Regions from separate parts of the Actinoplanes sp. NPDC051513 genome, predicted to be linked through region 1. Evidence: predicted binding sites of a transcription regulator. Region 1 holds the regulator's gene; the other holds the start of a gene.
The links. Region 1 encodes HrcA, which represses chaperone genes, less so after heat shock. Its sites were predicted from a motif close to GGTTNGCACNCTCNNNNNGAGNGTGCNAACC; they were not measured.
Positions count from the first base shown of each region.

Region 2: groL (chaperonin GroEL) is a predicted target of HrcA. The motif match lies at 5,386-5,416, and genes of this name have one in related genera.

Region 1 covers NZ_JBITDW010000016.1:119,405-126,920, reverse strand. Annotated here, with positions in the region: gene hemW (radical SAM family heme chaperone HemW) at 1-286, shown strand, start outside; gene ACIA5D_RS36090 (DUF4870 domain-containing protein) at 316-900, opposite strand; gene hrcA (heat-inducible transcriptional repressor HrcA) at 1,066-2,088, shown strand; gene dnaJ (molecular chaperone DnaJ) at 2,123-3,265, shown strand; gene ACIA5D_RS36075 (FMN-dependent NADH-azoreductase) at 3,498-4,130, opposite strand; gene ACIA5D_RS36070 (MarR family winged helix-turn-helix transcriptional regulator) at 4,232-4,975, shown strand; gene ACIA5D_RS36065 (nitroreductase family deazaflavin-dependent oxidoreductase) at 4,980-5,360, shown strand; gene ACIA5D_RS36060 (hypothetical protein) at 5,517-5,828, opposite strand; gene ACIA5D_RS36055 (IclR family transcriptional regulator C-terminal domain-containing protein) at 5,896-6,699, opposite strand; gene ACIA5D_RS36050 (amidohydrolase family protein) at 6,710-7,516, opposite strand, start outside.
Region 2 covers NZ_JBITDW010000015.1:113,486-121,001, forward strand. Annotated here, with positions in the region: gene ACIA5D_RS35085 (beta strand repeat-containing protein) at 1-3,450, shown strand, start outside; gene groL (chaperonin GroEL) at 3,573-5,195, opposite strand; gene ACIA5D_RS35095 (hypothetical protein) at 5,472-6,401, opposite strand; gene ACIA5D_RS35100 (GNAT family N-acetyltransferase) at 6,464-7,009, shown strand; gene ACIA5D_RS35105 (GNAT family N-acetyltransferase) at 7,013-7,516, opposite strand, start outside.

The DNA.
Region 1 (7,516 bases):
CTGGTGGAACGTCAAGCACCCCACCACGTACGCGAAAAGGCTCGCCGACGGCGTCTCGCCCGGCCATGCCCGCGAGGTCCTCGCCGAGGAGGACCGCCGCGTCGAGGACATCATGCTGCGGGTGCGCCTCAGCGACGGCATCCCGCTGGACGGGCTCGACGAACGCGGGGCCGAGCAGGCGCTCGAGGACGGTCTGCTCGTGCCGGAGGCGTACGCGAAAGGGCAGTTGATTTTGAATTTGAAGGGCCGCCTGCTGGCGGATGCGGTGATTCGTGACGTCGTGTGACGCCGGGCCCCCGACCCGGCGCGACACCACTACTTGATGATTTTTACCGACATGGGGTAGTTGTACGGCTCGTTGTTGCTGGCCTTCACGCCGGCGATGACACCGAAGATGATGCTGATGAGCCAGGCGGCGGCCGTGATCAGGAAGCCGATGCCGATGCACCAGGTGGCGTATCCGATGAAGCCGACGATCGACCACAGGATCTGGAAGTTCAGCGCCTTGACCGCCTCGGCCCGCACGTGGGGCGACTGGTTGCCCCGGGCGAGCAGGGCGACGAGCGGCGCGATCCAGCCCGCCACGCTCCCGCTGAGGAAGGCGCCGGCCGCGCCGCCGAAGTGGGCGACCAAAATCCAGGTGCGGTCGTCCGTGCTGCCGCCGGGTTGCGGACCGTAGCCGTACTGCTGCGAGGGCGGGTTGTAGCCGCCAGGGGGCGGGTAGCCGCCGGGCGGCTGGTTGTACCCACCCGAGGGCGGGCCGTAGCCACCGGAGGGCGGAGGCGCGTAGCCTCCGGGCGGCGGTGGAGGCGGGGAAGAAGGCGGCGGTGTCGAACCCGACGTCGGATCGTTAGCCGCATACGGATTACCTTCACCGGGCGGGCGAGGTGGTTCAGTCATGGCTGACACCGTAGGACCGCAGCTCAATACGGTCGAGAGCGACATGCGGTACGAGTCGATGAATAGACAGTCCACTCGATCATCGCGCCACCGGTCACGGCGACGTAGACTGGCACTCTGTCACCGGGAGTGCCAAGCTTCGCCAGCGTCCGCGAGGGAGGGGTCATGAGTCTGGATGACCGCAAGCTCGAGGTGCTGCGGGCGATCGTCGAGGACTACGTCGAGACGCAGGAGCCGGTCGGCAGCAAGGCTCTGGTCGAGCGGCACCAGCTGGGCGTCTCCCCGGCTACGGTGCGCAACGACATGGCCGTGCTGGAAGAAGAGGGCTACATCCGCCAGCCGCACACGAGCGCCGGGCGCGTCCCCACCGACGCGGGCTACCGCCTGTTCGTCGATCGCCTCTCCAAGGTCAAGGCGCTGAGCCCGGCCGAGCGCCGCGCGATCGAGCGTTTCCTGATCGGCGCGGTCGACCTCGACGACGTGGTGCATCGCACAGTGCGCCTCCTCGCCCAGCTCACCCGCCAGGTCGCGGTGGTGCAGTACCCGTCGCTGGCCCGCTCGGCCGTGCGCCATCTGGAACTCGTCCCGATCTCCACGACCCGCGTGATGCTCGTGATGATCACCGATACCGGCCGCGTCGAGCAGCGCCTGGTCGAGCTGCCGGGCCCGGTCGCGTCCGACGACGTGACCGATCTGCGCCGCAAGGTCAACGAAAAGCTCGCAGGTCAGCGCATGGCCGACACCCCGCCGCTGGTGCAGGGCCTGGTCGACGACTGCGCCCCCGGCCACCGCAACACGATGGCCTGCCTGGCCAGCGTCCTGCTCGAGACGCTGGTGGAGCGCAGCGAGGAGCGTCTTGCGCTCGCCGGAACGGCGAACTTGACGCGGGGAGGTGTGCTGGACTTCCAGGGCACGCTTCGTCCCGTGCTCGAGGCCCTCGAGGAGGAGGTCATCCTGCTCAAGCTCATCGGCGACCTGGAGCCCAGCAAGACCCGGGTGCGCATCGGCGACGAGAACGAGATAGACAACCTCCGGTCGACCTCGGTGGTCAGCACGGGCTACGGCCCGGGGGCGACTATCGTGGGTGGGCTCGGTGTGCTCGGACCCACCCGGATGGACTACCCCGGCACCATCGCCACGGTGCGTGCGGTGGCACGCTACGTGGGCGACCTGCTGGCCCAGAACTGACGGATTCGCGCTGACAATGAGGACCCCAAACCCCGTGGCCAAGGATTACTACGGCATTCTCGGCGTGAGCCGGGAGGCCACCGACGACGAGATCAAGCGCGCCTACCGGAAGCTGGCTCGGCAGTACCACCCCGACGTCAACCCCGACCCCGAGGCCGCCGAGAAGTTCAAGGACATCAACGCGGCGTACGAGGTCCTGTCCGACGACCAGAAGCGGCAGATCGTCGACCTCGGTGGCGACCCGCTGGCTCCCGGCGGCGGCATGGGCCCCGGCGGTCCGGGCGGTCCCGGCGGCCCGTTCGTCGGCTTCCAGGACATCATGGACGCGTTCTTCGGCACGGCGGCCGGCGGCGGCACCCGTGGCCCGCGCCCGCGTACCCGCCCGGGCGCCGACGCGATCCTGCGCCTCGAGCTCGACCTGGTCGAGACGGCGTTCGGCGTCGAGGCCCCGATCACGGTCGACACCGCGGTCCTGTGCACCCAGTGCTCCGGCGCCGGCACCGCACCCGGCACCCACCTGGCCACCTGCGAGACCTGCGGCGGCCGCGGCGAGGTGCAGAGCGTGCAGCGCACGTTCCTGGGCCAGGTCGTCTCGTCCCGCCCCTGCTCCACCTGCCAGGGCCACGGCACGGTCATCCCGCACCCGTGCCCGACGTGCGCCGGCGACGGCCGCGTCCGCACCCGCCGCTCGCTGACCGTGAAGATTCCGGCCGGCGTCGAAGACGGCATGCGCATCCGCCTGGCCCAGCAGGGCGAGGTAGGCCCCGGCGGCGGCACCGCCGGCGACCTGTATGTCGAGATCCACGAGCGCCCGCACGACGTCTACTCACGCAAGGGCGACGACCTGCACTGCCGCGTCACCCTCCCGATGACCGCGGCCGCGCTCGGCACCCGCCTGACCATCAAGACGCTGGATTCCGAAGAGGCCATCGAGGTCAAGTCGGGCACCCAGCCGGCTTCGACGCTGCGCATCCGCGGCAAGGGCGTGCCCCACTTGCGCGGCCAGGGCCGTGGCGACCTTTTCGTCCACCTCGACGTCAAGACGCCCACCAAGCTCACCGCCGAGCAGGAGCGCATGCTCCGCGAGTTCGCCAAGACCCGCGGCGAGGACGTCGCCGAGCTGAGCAAGCAGGGCGGCTTCTTCAGCCGCATGCGCGACGCCTTCAACGGCCACTAGTTTCATCGGCCCGCGCGTTTCAAAGATCAAGGTCAAGATCATTATTTGATACGGGCCGGGACGAGTCCCCGGTGCGCAGGGCGATCGCCGTCGTTGGTCGCGCCTGTGCCGCCCGCGCCGGGCTGAGCTGCCGGGCAGGAACGAAAGAAGGGCCGGCTTTCGCCGGCCCTTCTGCTGTGTGCGCCCACGCGACGCCGCTGTTCATCCCGGCCCGGCGTGGACGGCGTCTGTGCTAGCGCGTGGCGAGGGATCGGCCGGCGTTGGTGGCGGCCTCGTGGGCGGCCTTCTTCAGGAGCTCGGCGGCCTCGATGAAAGCGTCCATGGCCGGGTTGACGCCGGCCAGGGTGAGCTCGCGCTCGATCAGCGTGAGGTCGGCGCCCCACACGTCGGCGACGATGCGGCGCAGGTAGGCCGTGTTGTGGTCCCAGCCCTCGCGCGGGGTGCCGGGGCCGTAGCCGCCGCCGCGGGTGGTCAGCACCAGGGCGGTCTTGCCCTCCAGCAGCGCAGTGCCGGGCACCGAGCCCGCGATGGTCAGGTCGATCCAGGTCTTGACGTGCTGCGAGACGCCGTAGTTGTAGAGCGGCAGCGCCAGAATCACCGCGTCGGCCTCCTGCAGCTCGCTCGCCAGGCTCGCGGCCAGCGCCCGCGCGTCGCGCTGCTCCTGGGTGTGCTGCTCCTCGGGAACGAACTGGGAGTGGATCGCGGTCGCCCAGGCGTCCGCGGGCAGCGGGTCGGCGCCCAGGTGGCGGCGCACGAACGTGGTCTCCGGCCGGACGGACAGCCACTCGGCCTCGGCCAGGTCGGCGAGCTCGCTGCTGGCCGACCGCGGTCCCTGAATGCTGGCGTCGATGCGAAGAACGGTCACGGCTAAACACTCCCTCAACGGTGGTGTTGAATATTCAACACCGCTCGAGATGAAGCTTGCCACGGCAAGTATTGAATGTTCAAGACGGGTACCCTTCAGTGGTGACAAACACCACGACGCCGCCGCAGGACGACGACGTCCCCTGGCTTGCCGACGACGAGCGCGGCGCCTGGATGACTCTGATCTCCCTGCTGATGAGCCTGCCGACCGCCATCGACATCCAGCTCAAGCGGGATTCGGGCCTGAACTTCTTCGAGTACTCGATCCTGTCCGCGCTCTCCCGGCCGCCCGGCCGGGCCGTGCGGATGAACACGCTCGCCCTGTACGCCGGCGGCTCGGCGTCCCGCCTGTCGCACGCGGTCACCCGCCTCGAGAAGCAGGGCTGGGTGCGGCGCGAGGTGCAGAACTCGGAGATCCGCTGCACCGAGGCGATGATCACCGAGAAGGGGGTGGCCGCGCTGGAGGCCGCCGCCCCCGGTCACGTCCGCGAGGCCCGGCGGCTGGTCTTCGATGCCATCACGCCCGACCAGGTCGCGCAGTTGCGGCAGATCTGCCGCCAGGTCATCGGCGCGACCTCCCCCGAGCTCGCCGTGGCCCTCGACCAGGCGATCGTCGAGGCGGCCCAGGACAGTGCCGGGCCCGGCGCCGCGGCCCTCGACCAGGCGCTCCTCGGCCGGGCGGTCGAGACAGCGTGCACCGCGGCAATCGACCGAGCCGAGCGCGAGCAGGCGGCTCTCGGCAGGGCTGGGCCCGAGCGGGCGGCGGAGTCGTCGTGCACGGCGGCTTTCGATGGGGCCGGGCTCGAGCCGGCCGCCGAGTCGCCGGGTGCCGGGCTCCGCGGTTAGCCGGGTGCGCCGGGCCTGGCTCTGGCTGGTCAAGAACACGCTCAACCGCGTGACGGTGCGGCTCGCCCGGGCGGGGCGCGGGCCGTTCGCGCTGGTCCGGCACGTGGGCCGGAAGACCGGCCGGGCGTATGAGACTCCGTTGCTGCTGGCCCGGCTCGGCGACGACTTCGTGGCGGAGCTGACCTACGGGCCGGACGTCTCCTGGTATCGCAACGTGGAGGCGGCCGGGCGGTGCCGGGTGGTGGTGGGCGGCCGGGAGTACGAGATCGACCGGATCGAGGTGTGCCCGCCCGACGTGGGGTTGCGGGCCTTCGGGAACCCGGCCGCGCTGGTGCTCAGGCTGATGCGGCGCCGGGACTTCCGGCTGCTGGGCCGGAAGAGTTAGCGCCGTTCAGGAACAGGTCGGGGAGCTGTTCCGGATCCATGGCGCCACGGTACGAAGCGCGTGCATCCGCCTGGCGCGAAAGTCGCGCTGGGGCCTTGCGTGGCAGATGGTCGCGTTGCTCGGCGGGGGCCTTGCCCGACGCGTACGAATAGTGGTTCAGATCTTGGTTCTTGCTCGGTCGACGAGTAGGGGGAGGAGTTCGGCGCGCCAGGTGTCGAGATGGATCTGGCCGGAGGACATGCCGCCGTGGGCGAACTCCTGGCGGAAGACCATGGGCTCGATCTCGGTGGCCACGTCGACGCCGACGATGCGGTTGAACGCGGCGTAGAGCATCGCCTCGCACTCGCCCAGGGTCGGTGGGAGGTACGTGCCGGTGAGGTGGTCGCGCATCGCCTGCCACACCCACGGATCGCCGCGCAGGCCCCAGCGATCGGGCAGCGGGTCGAAGAGGTCGTCCACCTGCTTCACAAGGTCAAGCCTGGCACGGGTGCACGTGGTCCGCACGTCGAGAGCCGGACCGACGACGGCTGCCGCGCTAGGACTTCGTGGCGGGGACCGAGGCGGTCAGCGCCCAGTCGTGGCTGATGTCGGCGGCGGTGCGCAGGAGCTTGGGCAGGTGCTCTTCGAGGAGGGTCTCGACCGACGTCTCGGCGGCGTGGACGGTCACGTTGATCGCGGCGATCACGGCGCCGTCGCCGTCGCGGACGCCGGTGGCTATCGAGCGGATGCCGGGGGCGAGGTCCTGGTCGGCCAGGGCCCAGCCCTTCGCCCGCACCTCGCGCAGCGCGGCCTCGAGATCGGGGGGCGCCGGCTGCCAGCGGGCGTTGATGCCGGAGCGGGACGGCTCGGCGAGAACGGCGGCCAGGGTCGCCGGCGACAGGGCCGCCAGCAGCACTTTGCCCATCGAGGTGGCGGGAGCGGGAAAGCGTGTGCCGATCGTGACGGCCAGGGTGACGATCTTGGGTACGGCCACGCGCGCCACATAGACGATGTCGCCGCCGTCGAGCTGGGCCATCGACGTGGACTCGTTGGTCTGGGAGACCAGCTTCTCCATGTGCGGGCGGGCGACCTCCCACATGCTCAGCGAATTGACGTACGCCATACCGAGGTCGAGCACCCGCGGGGTCAGGGCGTAGCCGCGGTCGGCCGAGCGCACGTAGCCGAGCTCTTCCAGGGTGATCAGGATGCGTCGCACGGTGGGGCGGGCCAGGCCGGTGTGACCGGCGATCTCGCTGAGCGTCATGGCGGGCGTGCCGGCGCGGAAGGAGCGCAGGACGTCGAGGCCGCGAGCGAGCGCCTCGATGAAGTCCGGTCCCGTGCCCCTTCCGCTGTCGGTCATTTGCCGAACCCTACTTGGTGTACTGATAGGGGTTGTGCAGGATCCTCGCCTCGGGAATCTCCGGGTTCATGCCGCGCTTCCAGGCGTCTTCGCCCATCGTCTCGCGCAGGTAGTCGATGGTTGCGTTGACCTTGGCGCGGGCCGTGGTGAGATCGGCGTCGACCAGTTCGCCGTCGCGCTTGACCACCTTGCCGCCGACCACGACCGTGTCGACGTCGCCGCGCTGCGCCTGGAAGACCACATGGCCGTACGGGTTGAGCACGGGGAACATCGCGGGCGAGGACTCGTTCTTGATCAGCACGACGTCGCCCTGGCGGCCCGGGGTGAGCGCGCCGATCGAGGAGTCCATGCCGAGCGCCTTGGCGCCGCCGCGGGTGCCCCAGTCGACGACCTGCTCGGCGCGCAGCTGGTGGTGGGTCACGGTCTCTTTCTTGCCGTGCGCCTCCATGTGCTCGCGGACCCGGTCGGCGCTGAGCGTGGTGCGCATCGCCGAGAAGAGGTCGCCGCTCCACCACACGCTGGTGTCCATCGACAGCGACACCGGCACGTCGTGCTTGCGCAGCTGCCAGGTGGGCGGGTAACCCTGGCCGGCGCTCTGCTCGCTCTCGGTGGAGACCGACACCGAGCCGCCGGTGGCGGCGATCCGGTGGTACGAGTCGCTGCTGAGCGAGGCCGCGTGGACGTACACGTTCCCGGGGGTCATGAAGCCGTTCTCGTACATGAGCCGGAGGCCGTCGTCGGTGGTGACGCCCCAGACGCCGGCGTGCGTGGTCACCGGGACGCCCAGGTCGCGGGCCACCTCGAAGGCCGCCTTCTC
Region 2 (7,516 bases), on a different contig from region 1:
GCCGACCGGACCATCACCTACACGCCGGCCGCGGGCTGGGCCGGCCCCGACACGTTCACCTACCGGGTGGACGACCCGCACGGCGGCTCGGACACCGCCACGGTCACGGTGACCACCCAGAACGCCGCGCCGGTCGCCAACGACGACATGGTCAACACGCCGACGAGCACCGCGGTCACGATCGACGTGCGGCAGAACGACACCGACCCCAACGGCGACGCGCTCACCGTCGTCGCAGTCACCCAGCCGGCGTCCGTTCTCATCGGCGCCGTGACCTTCACCGGCACCGGGGTCACCTTCACGCCGTTCTCGGCGTTCCCGGTGTTCGCCGGACCGGCGACCTTCACCTACACGGTGCGCGACCCGGGAGGCCTCACCGCCACCGCCACGGTCTCGATCGACGTCGCGAACGCGCTGCCCACGGCCGCGAACGACGTGCTGAGCGTGACGTACGCGGCCGCCCGGGCCGGCGTGACGGCGCCGGCGGCCGTCAACGACACCGACCCGAACCACGACACGCTCACCGTGATCGCCGTCGGCGGCCCGGCGGCGGGGACCGGCGCCACGTCGCTGCTCGCGGGCGTGGTCACCTACACCGCGCCAGTCGGCTTCTCGGGGAACGCGACGTTCACGTACACGATCAGCGACGGCCACGGCGGTACGGACACCGCCACGGTCACGGTCACCGTCGGCGACGCCCCACCGGTCGCGCAGCCGTTCACGGTGACCACCGGCTACCGGGCGGCGCTCACGCTGGACGTGCTGGCCGTGGCCACCGACCCGAACGGCGACACCTCGTCGGTGTCCGGAGTGACGGCCCCCGCCCACGGCGTGGTCACCCGCGACCCGTTCGGCATGATCACCTATCTGCCGGACGTCGCGTACTCCGGGACCGACTCGTTCACGTACACGATCGACGACGGCCACGGCGGGACGGACACCGCGAACGTGACGGTGACCGTGGCCAACGGAGTCGCGGCGGCGCGGGCCGACGCGGCCACCGGACCGGGCGGCGCGCCGGTGACGATCGACGTGCTCGCCAACGACGACCCCGATCCCAACGGCGACCCGATCACGTACGCCATCGACGTGGTTCCCGGGCACGGCATCGCCGGCTTCGACGCCGGCCACCGGATCGTCTACACCCCGGACGCCGGCTTCCTCGGCGTCGACACCCTGCGCTACACGACCGACGACGGCCGCGGCGGCCTGGTCGGCGCGATCGTGACGATCAACGTGATCAACACCGCTCCGGTGGCTCGCCCCGACACATCGGCCACCGACACGAACACCGATCTGACCGTGCCGGTGCTCGCCAACGACGACGACCCGAACGGCGACCCGGTGACCCTGACGGCGGTGGCGGTCGGAGGCCATGGCACGGTCACCGCAAACCCGGGCGGCACGGTCACCTACGTGCCGGACACCGGCTTCTACGGCAACGACTCCTTCGTCTACTCGATCCGGGACCCGTCAGGCCTCACCGACTCGGCGCTCGTGACGGTCATCGTGCGCAACGCCGCGCCGATGGCGAACGACGACACCTACACCGCCCGGCCGGGCGTGCCGATCGTGTTGCCGGTGCTGGCCAACGACGTCGATCCCAACACGGGGCAGGCGATCGAGGTCGTCTCGGCCACCGCGACCGCCAAGGGCATGCTCACGTTCTCGGGCGGGGTGCTGACCTACCGGGCCGACCCGGGCACGGTCGGGACGGACGGCTTCGACTACGTGCTCACCGACGACCTCAGCCAGACCGACACCGGGCACGTCACGATCACCATCGACGGGTCGCCGTCCGCGGTCGGCGACGCGGTGTCCATCCCGGCCGACACCGCGGTCGACATCGCCGTCACGGCCAACGACACCGACCCCGAGTCGCAGCTCCTCACGGTGACCACGGTGGGGACGCCCGGGCACGGCTCGACCAAGATCAACGCGAACGGGACCGTGGAGTACCGGCCGCATCCCGGGTTCTTCGGGACCGACACCTTCGGGTACGCGATCGTGGACAGCGTCGGGAACACCTCGTCCGCTCAGGTCACGGTGCAGGTGGCGAACGCCGTGCCGGTGGCGCGGACGGACACCGCGGCGCTGCTCTCCGACCGGACCGTGCTGGTCGACGTGCTCGCCAACGACACCGACGCCAACCCGGGCCAGACGCTCGCCATCGCCTCGGCCGGCACGCCGGCGCATGGCACGGCCACCCTTGAGTCCGGCCAGATCCGGTACGTCGCGGCGGCCGGCTACGTGGGGCCGGACACCTTCACGTACGCGATCGGCGACGGCAACGGCGGCGCCGCGACCGGGACCGTCGCGATCACCGTGTCCAACGGCGTGCCGGTGGCGGTGCCGGACTCCCGCACGACGCCTTACCAGCACGCGATCGCCGTCGACGTGCTCACCAACGACCTCGATCCGGGCGGAACGCTGGACGTCACCGCGGTCACCACGCCCGACCACGGCACGGCCACGTTCGCCGCGACCGCGGTGACCTACACCCCGCCGGCCGGGTTCGCCGGGATCGCCACCCTCGCCTACACGGCCACCGACGATGCCGGGCACCGCACCACCGCCGACGTCGAGATCCTCGTGGGCGTGCCGCCGTCGGTACCGAACAAACAGGTCACCGTGCTGGACGGCCGGTCGGTCGGCATCGGGCTGCCGAACACCGGCCAGGACGGGCGGCCGGTCAGCCTCGTCCGGATCGGAGGGCCCGCGCACGGCACGGCCCGGATCAACGCGGACGGGACGGTCACCTACGTGCCGTTTCCGGGCTTCGCCGGGACCGACAGCTTCAGCTACGAGGTGGTGGACGCCGACGGCAACGTGGCGCAGGGGATGGTCTACGTGATCGTCCCGGCGGTTCCGGTCATCCCGCCGCCCACGACCGCACCGACCACGCCACCCCCGTCCCCGTCGCCCACTCCCCGGCCCAGCGGCTCCCCCACGCCGGCGCCGGGCCACGGCACGCCGGCGCCGGGCCACGGCACGCCGGCGCCGGGCCACGGCACGCCGCCGCGGCGCAACCGGCCGCCGGTGGCGGTGGACGATCGGGTGAGGGTCGCGGCCGGGGACAGCGTGGTGATCCGGCCGCTGCTGAACGACCGGGACCCGGACGGCGACGCCCTCACGATCATGACGATCCGCAAGCCCCGGCACGGCACGGCGGCGATGACCGCCACGACCGTCACCTACACGGCCGATGGTCTCGACGAGGCCGCCGAGATCTACGCGGCCGCGGCGGACGCTCTCGGCTACACGGTCGGCGACGGGCGCGGCGGGCGGTCCACCGGGAGCGTGACGATCCACGTCGTCCCGGTCGCCGACCTGCCGACCACCGGGCACGACGTGCTGGCCGTGGTGCGGGCCGGCCTGCTCGCCGTCGCGGCCGGTGGGACGCTGTGGTGGCTGGGCGAGCGCCCCCGCCCCGGCCGCCACCGCCGCTGACCCGGAGCCCCCGCCCCGCGCACGCGAAAGGCCGGCGCGCCATCGCTCACCAGGCCCCCGTGCACGCGAAAGGCGGGCCGCCGAAGCGACCCGCCTTCCGGATGTTGCTGTCCGGACTGGACTCAGAAGTCCATGTCCCCGCCGCCCGGGGCGCCGGCCGGGGCCGGGTTCTTCTCGGGCTTGTCGGCCACGACGGCCTCGGTGGTGAGGAACAGCGCGGCGATCGACGCGGCGTTCTGCAGCGCCGAGCGGGTGACCTTGGCCGGGTCGATGATGCCCGCGGCCAGCAGGTCGACGTACTCGCCGGTCGCGGCGTTGAGGCCGTGACCCGCGTCGAGGTTGCGCACCTTCTCGACCACGACGCCGCCCTCGAGGCCGGCGTTCACGGCGATCTGACGCAGCGGGGCGTCGAGCGCGAGCTTCACGATCTGCGCGCCGGTCGCCTCGTCGCCGACCAGGTCGAGCTTCTCGAACGCGGTCTTGCCGGCCTGCACCAGGGCGACGCCACCACCGGGCACGATGCCCTCCTCGACGGCCGCCTTCGCGTTGCGAACGGCGTCCTCGATGCGGTGCTTGCGCTCCTTGAGCTCGACCTCGGTGGCCGCGCCGACCTTGATGACCGCAACACCGCCGGCCAGCTTGGCCAGGCGCTCCTGCAGCTTCTCACGGTCGTAGTCGGAGTCCGACTTCTCGATCTCGGCGCGGATCTGGTTGACCCGGCCCTGGATCTGCTCGGCGTCGCCGCCGCCGTCCACGACGGTGGTCTCGTCCTTGGTGATGACGATCTTGCGAGCGGTGCCCAGCAGGCTCAGGTCGGCGTTGTCGAGCTTGAGGCCGACCTCCTCGCTGATGACGGCGCCACCGGTCAGGATGGCGATGTCCTCCAGCATGGCCTTGCGGCGGTCGCCGAAGCCCGGGGCCTTGACGGCGACCGACTTGAAGGTGCCGCGCACCTTGTTGACCACCAGGGTCGCCAGGGCCTCGCCCTCGACGTCCTCGGCGATGATGACCAGCGGCTTGCCGCCCTGCATGACCTTCTCCAGCACAGGGAGGAGGTCCTTCACGGCGGAGATCTTGCTGTTGGCGATCAGGATGTACGGGTCGTCGAAGACGGCCTCCATCCGCTCGGCGTCGGTCATGAAGTACGCCGAGATGTAGCCCTTGTCGAAGCGCATACCCTCGGTGAGCTCGAGCTCGAGGCCGAAGGTGTTGCTCTCCTCGACGGTGATGACGCCTTCCTTGCCGACCTTGTCCATGGCCTCGGCGATGATCTCGCCGACCGTGGAGTCACCGGCGGAGATGGAGGCGGTGGAGGCGATCTGCTCCTTGGTCTCCACGTCCTTGGCGAGCTGCGAGAGAGCCTCGGAGACGCTCGCGACGGCGGCCTCGATGCCCCGCTTCAGGGCCATCGGGTTGGCGCCGGCGGCGACGTTGCGCAGACCCTCACGAACCAGCGCCTGGGCGAGAACGGTCGCGGTCGTCGTGCCGTCACCGGCAACGTCGTCGGTCTTCTTCGCGACCTCCTTGACCAGCTCAGCGCCGATCTTCTCGAAGGTGTCCTCGAGCTCGATCTCCTTGGCGATGGATACACCATCGTTGGTGATCGTGGGGGCGCCCCACTTCTTCTCAAGGACGACGTTGCGGCCCTTGGGGCCGAGCGTCACCTTGACGGCGTCGGCGAGCTGGTTCATGCCCCGCTCGAGGCCCCGACGAGCTTCCTCGTCGAATGCGATGATCTTGGCCATTCGGCTGTGTCCTCCTGGACATTCGCGGTGCCGGGCCAATTGGCCCCGCATTCCCGCAGGTTGCGAACTCTGCGGACGTCACCACCTGGCGATGTGACGTCCTCAGGCCGAGCCGGAAAGCCCGCGACGACCGGTACCGTGCCCCGGCGCCGATGGCGGCGCCGCGACCGGAACCCCACCGTCCCGACCTGCTTGGCACTCAGCGGTCACGAGTGCCAATGACTTGTTTAGCACTCCAGGGGGGCGAGTGCAAGGAAACGCGGGCGGACAGACCCCTCAGTCGAGCTCGGACGTGGCCAGCTCGGAAAGCAACGAGTCGCTGGTCACCGGGCCCTCGGCGCGGCGGGCCTGCGCGTAGGTCACCAGGGCGGCGATCGCCCAGAGCAGAACGGCCGCCACCGCCACCACGGTCGACGCCAGGGCGCCCCAGCCGGCGTCGGCCAGCCGGGGCAGGACGGTGACAGCCAGCGAGGCGGCGACCAGCCCGCCCAGCCGGGCCCGCGAGCAGAGGTGCTGGGCCCGGCGCCGGCCGCGATCGCGCTCGATCAGCACGACGCAGCCGAGCACACCGGTGAAGGTGAGCACGGCGGTCGAGAGCGCGGCGAGGCCGGCGGCGAGCGGCGCGGCCACGGCCGGGCCCAGCCGGTCGGCGGTGAGCAGCAGCGGCAGCGCCTGGGTCAGCAGGCCGAACACGGCGAACCAGAGCCAGAGCGGGCGCAGCCGATAGGCCACCAGCCGCCACACCCGGCGCGGGCGGGGCAGTGACCCGGTGGCCCCCTCGGCGAGCGCCACCGCCACCACGCCGGCCAGGCAGATCACCAGGGGCAGGGCGGAGACTGCGAAGTAGGCCAGCCACATCAGCGGGAGCAGCAGTAGGCCGAAGCCGCCGAGCAGGTCGAAGAGGGCGGGAGCGGCGATCACCGTGTCGTCGACGTTGCCGACGAAGAAGTGCATCGGGAGCGCGGCGAGCAGGCCGATCGGCAGCAGCGCGACGAGGCAGCGGCGCAGCACCCCGCGCCACCGCGAGAGCCAGCCGGACAGGCCGGCGCCCTGCGGCGGGACGACCGGGTCGTTCTCGCGGACCGGGGGCACGGCGACGGCGCCGGGGCGGGTGAGCTCGGCCGTGCGCGACTCAGGGTCGAACGGGTCGGCGGCCTCGACCACCGGGCCCTCGACCATGCGCATGCGGCCCTCGCCCACATCCATCGACACACCTTGCCTCAGCGGGGACCGCATCCGCTACCCTCGTCCGTTTCCCGGCAACCAGGTTGCCCGCGCCCCCGGCACAGGGTAGGGAGAACAGCGTGAACAGCTGGCGCGTGCACCGGGTGACCGTCGAGGACGCGGCACGGATGCGCGCGCTGCGGCTCGAGATGCTGGCCGACGCCCCGCTCGCGTTCCTCGAGACGCTCGCCCAGGCCGCGGCCCGGCCCCACGAGGCGTACCGGCAGCGCATCACCCAGGCGGCGCACGGCGGCCGCCTGGCGCAGTTCGTGGCCGACCCCGGCGGCCGGTCCCGGCTGATCGGGCACGCGGGCGGCACGGTCCTGCCCGAGGAGCCCGACGTGACGGTGATCTTCGCGGTCTACGTGACCCCCGAGCAGCGCGGCGGCAAGGTGCTGGCCGAGCTGGTCGAAGCGGTGGCCACCTGGTCCCGGGCGAACGGGCGCGACCGGCTGATGCTCGAGGTGGTCGCCGGCAACGCGCGCGCCGTCCGGGCGTACGAGAAGCTAGGTTTCGAAGACACCGGCGAGCGCGTGCCGCACCCCGTGCTGCCGATCCTCACCGAGCTGCGGATGCGCCGCCGCATCTGAGGCTCACACCGTCAGCTGCCAGAAGGTCACCGAGTCGAGCGCCCGGAAGCCCAGCGCCCGATTGATCCGCAGCATGTGCTCGTTGGACGCCGCGTTGAACGTGTCGATCACCTCGAGGCCCGGTCGCAGTTCCCGGACGTGCGCGAGGTTGGCCAGCTTCACCAGCATGCCGAGCCGGTGGCCACGGTGGCCGGGGTCGACCAGCGTGATGTTCTGCCAGGCATGCGCGGGGTCGGTGGCGTCGCCGGCGATCTTCGTCCAGGCGACCAGCCGCTCGCCGTGCAGAGCGCCGGCGTGGTAGCTCGTCCGCCCGCGCAGGGCCGCCCGCTGCTCGCCCTCGCGAATCTTCGCGGCGTCCACGTTCTCGGGCTCCCACGCCAGGTCGCCGGTCGGGGCGTCGGCGTTGAGGCGCCCGTCCAGGTAGGCCACGTCGTCGATGATCTCCTCGGGTGGCACGCCGGTCCACAGGATCAGCCGGTACCCCTCGGCGTGCTGCCAGGCGCCGGC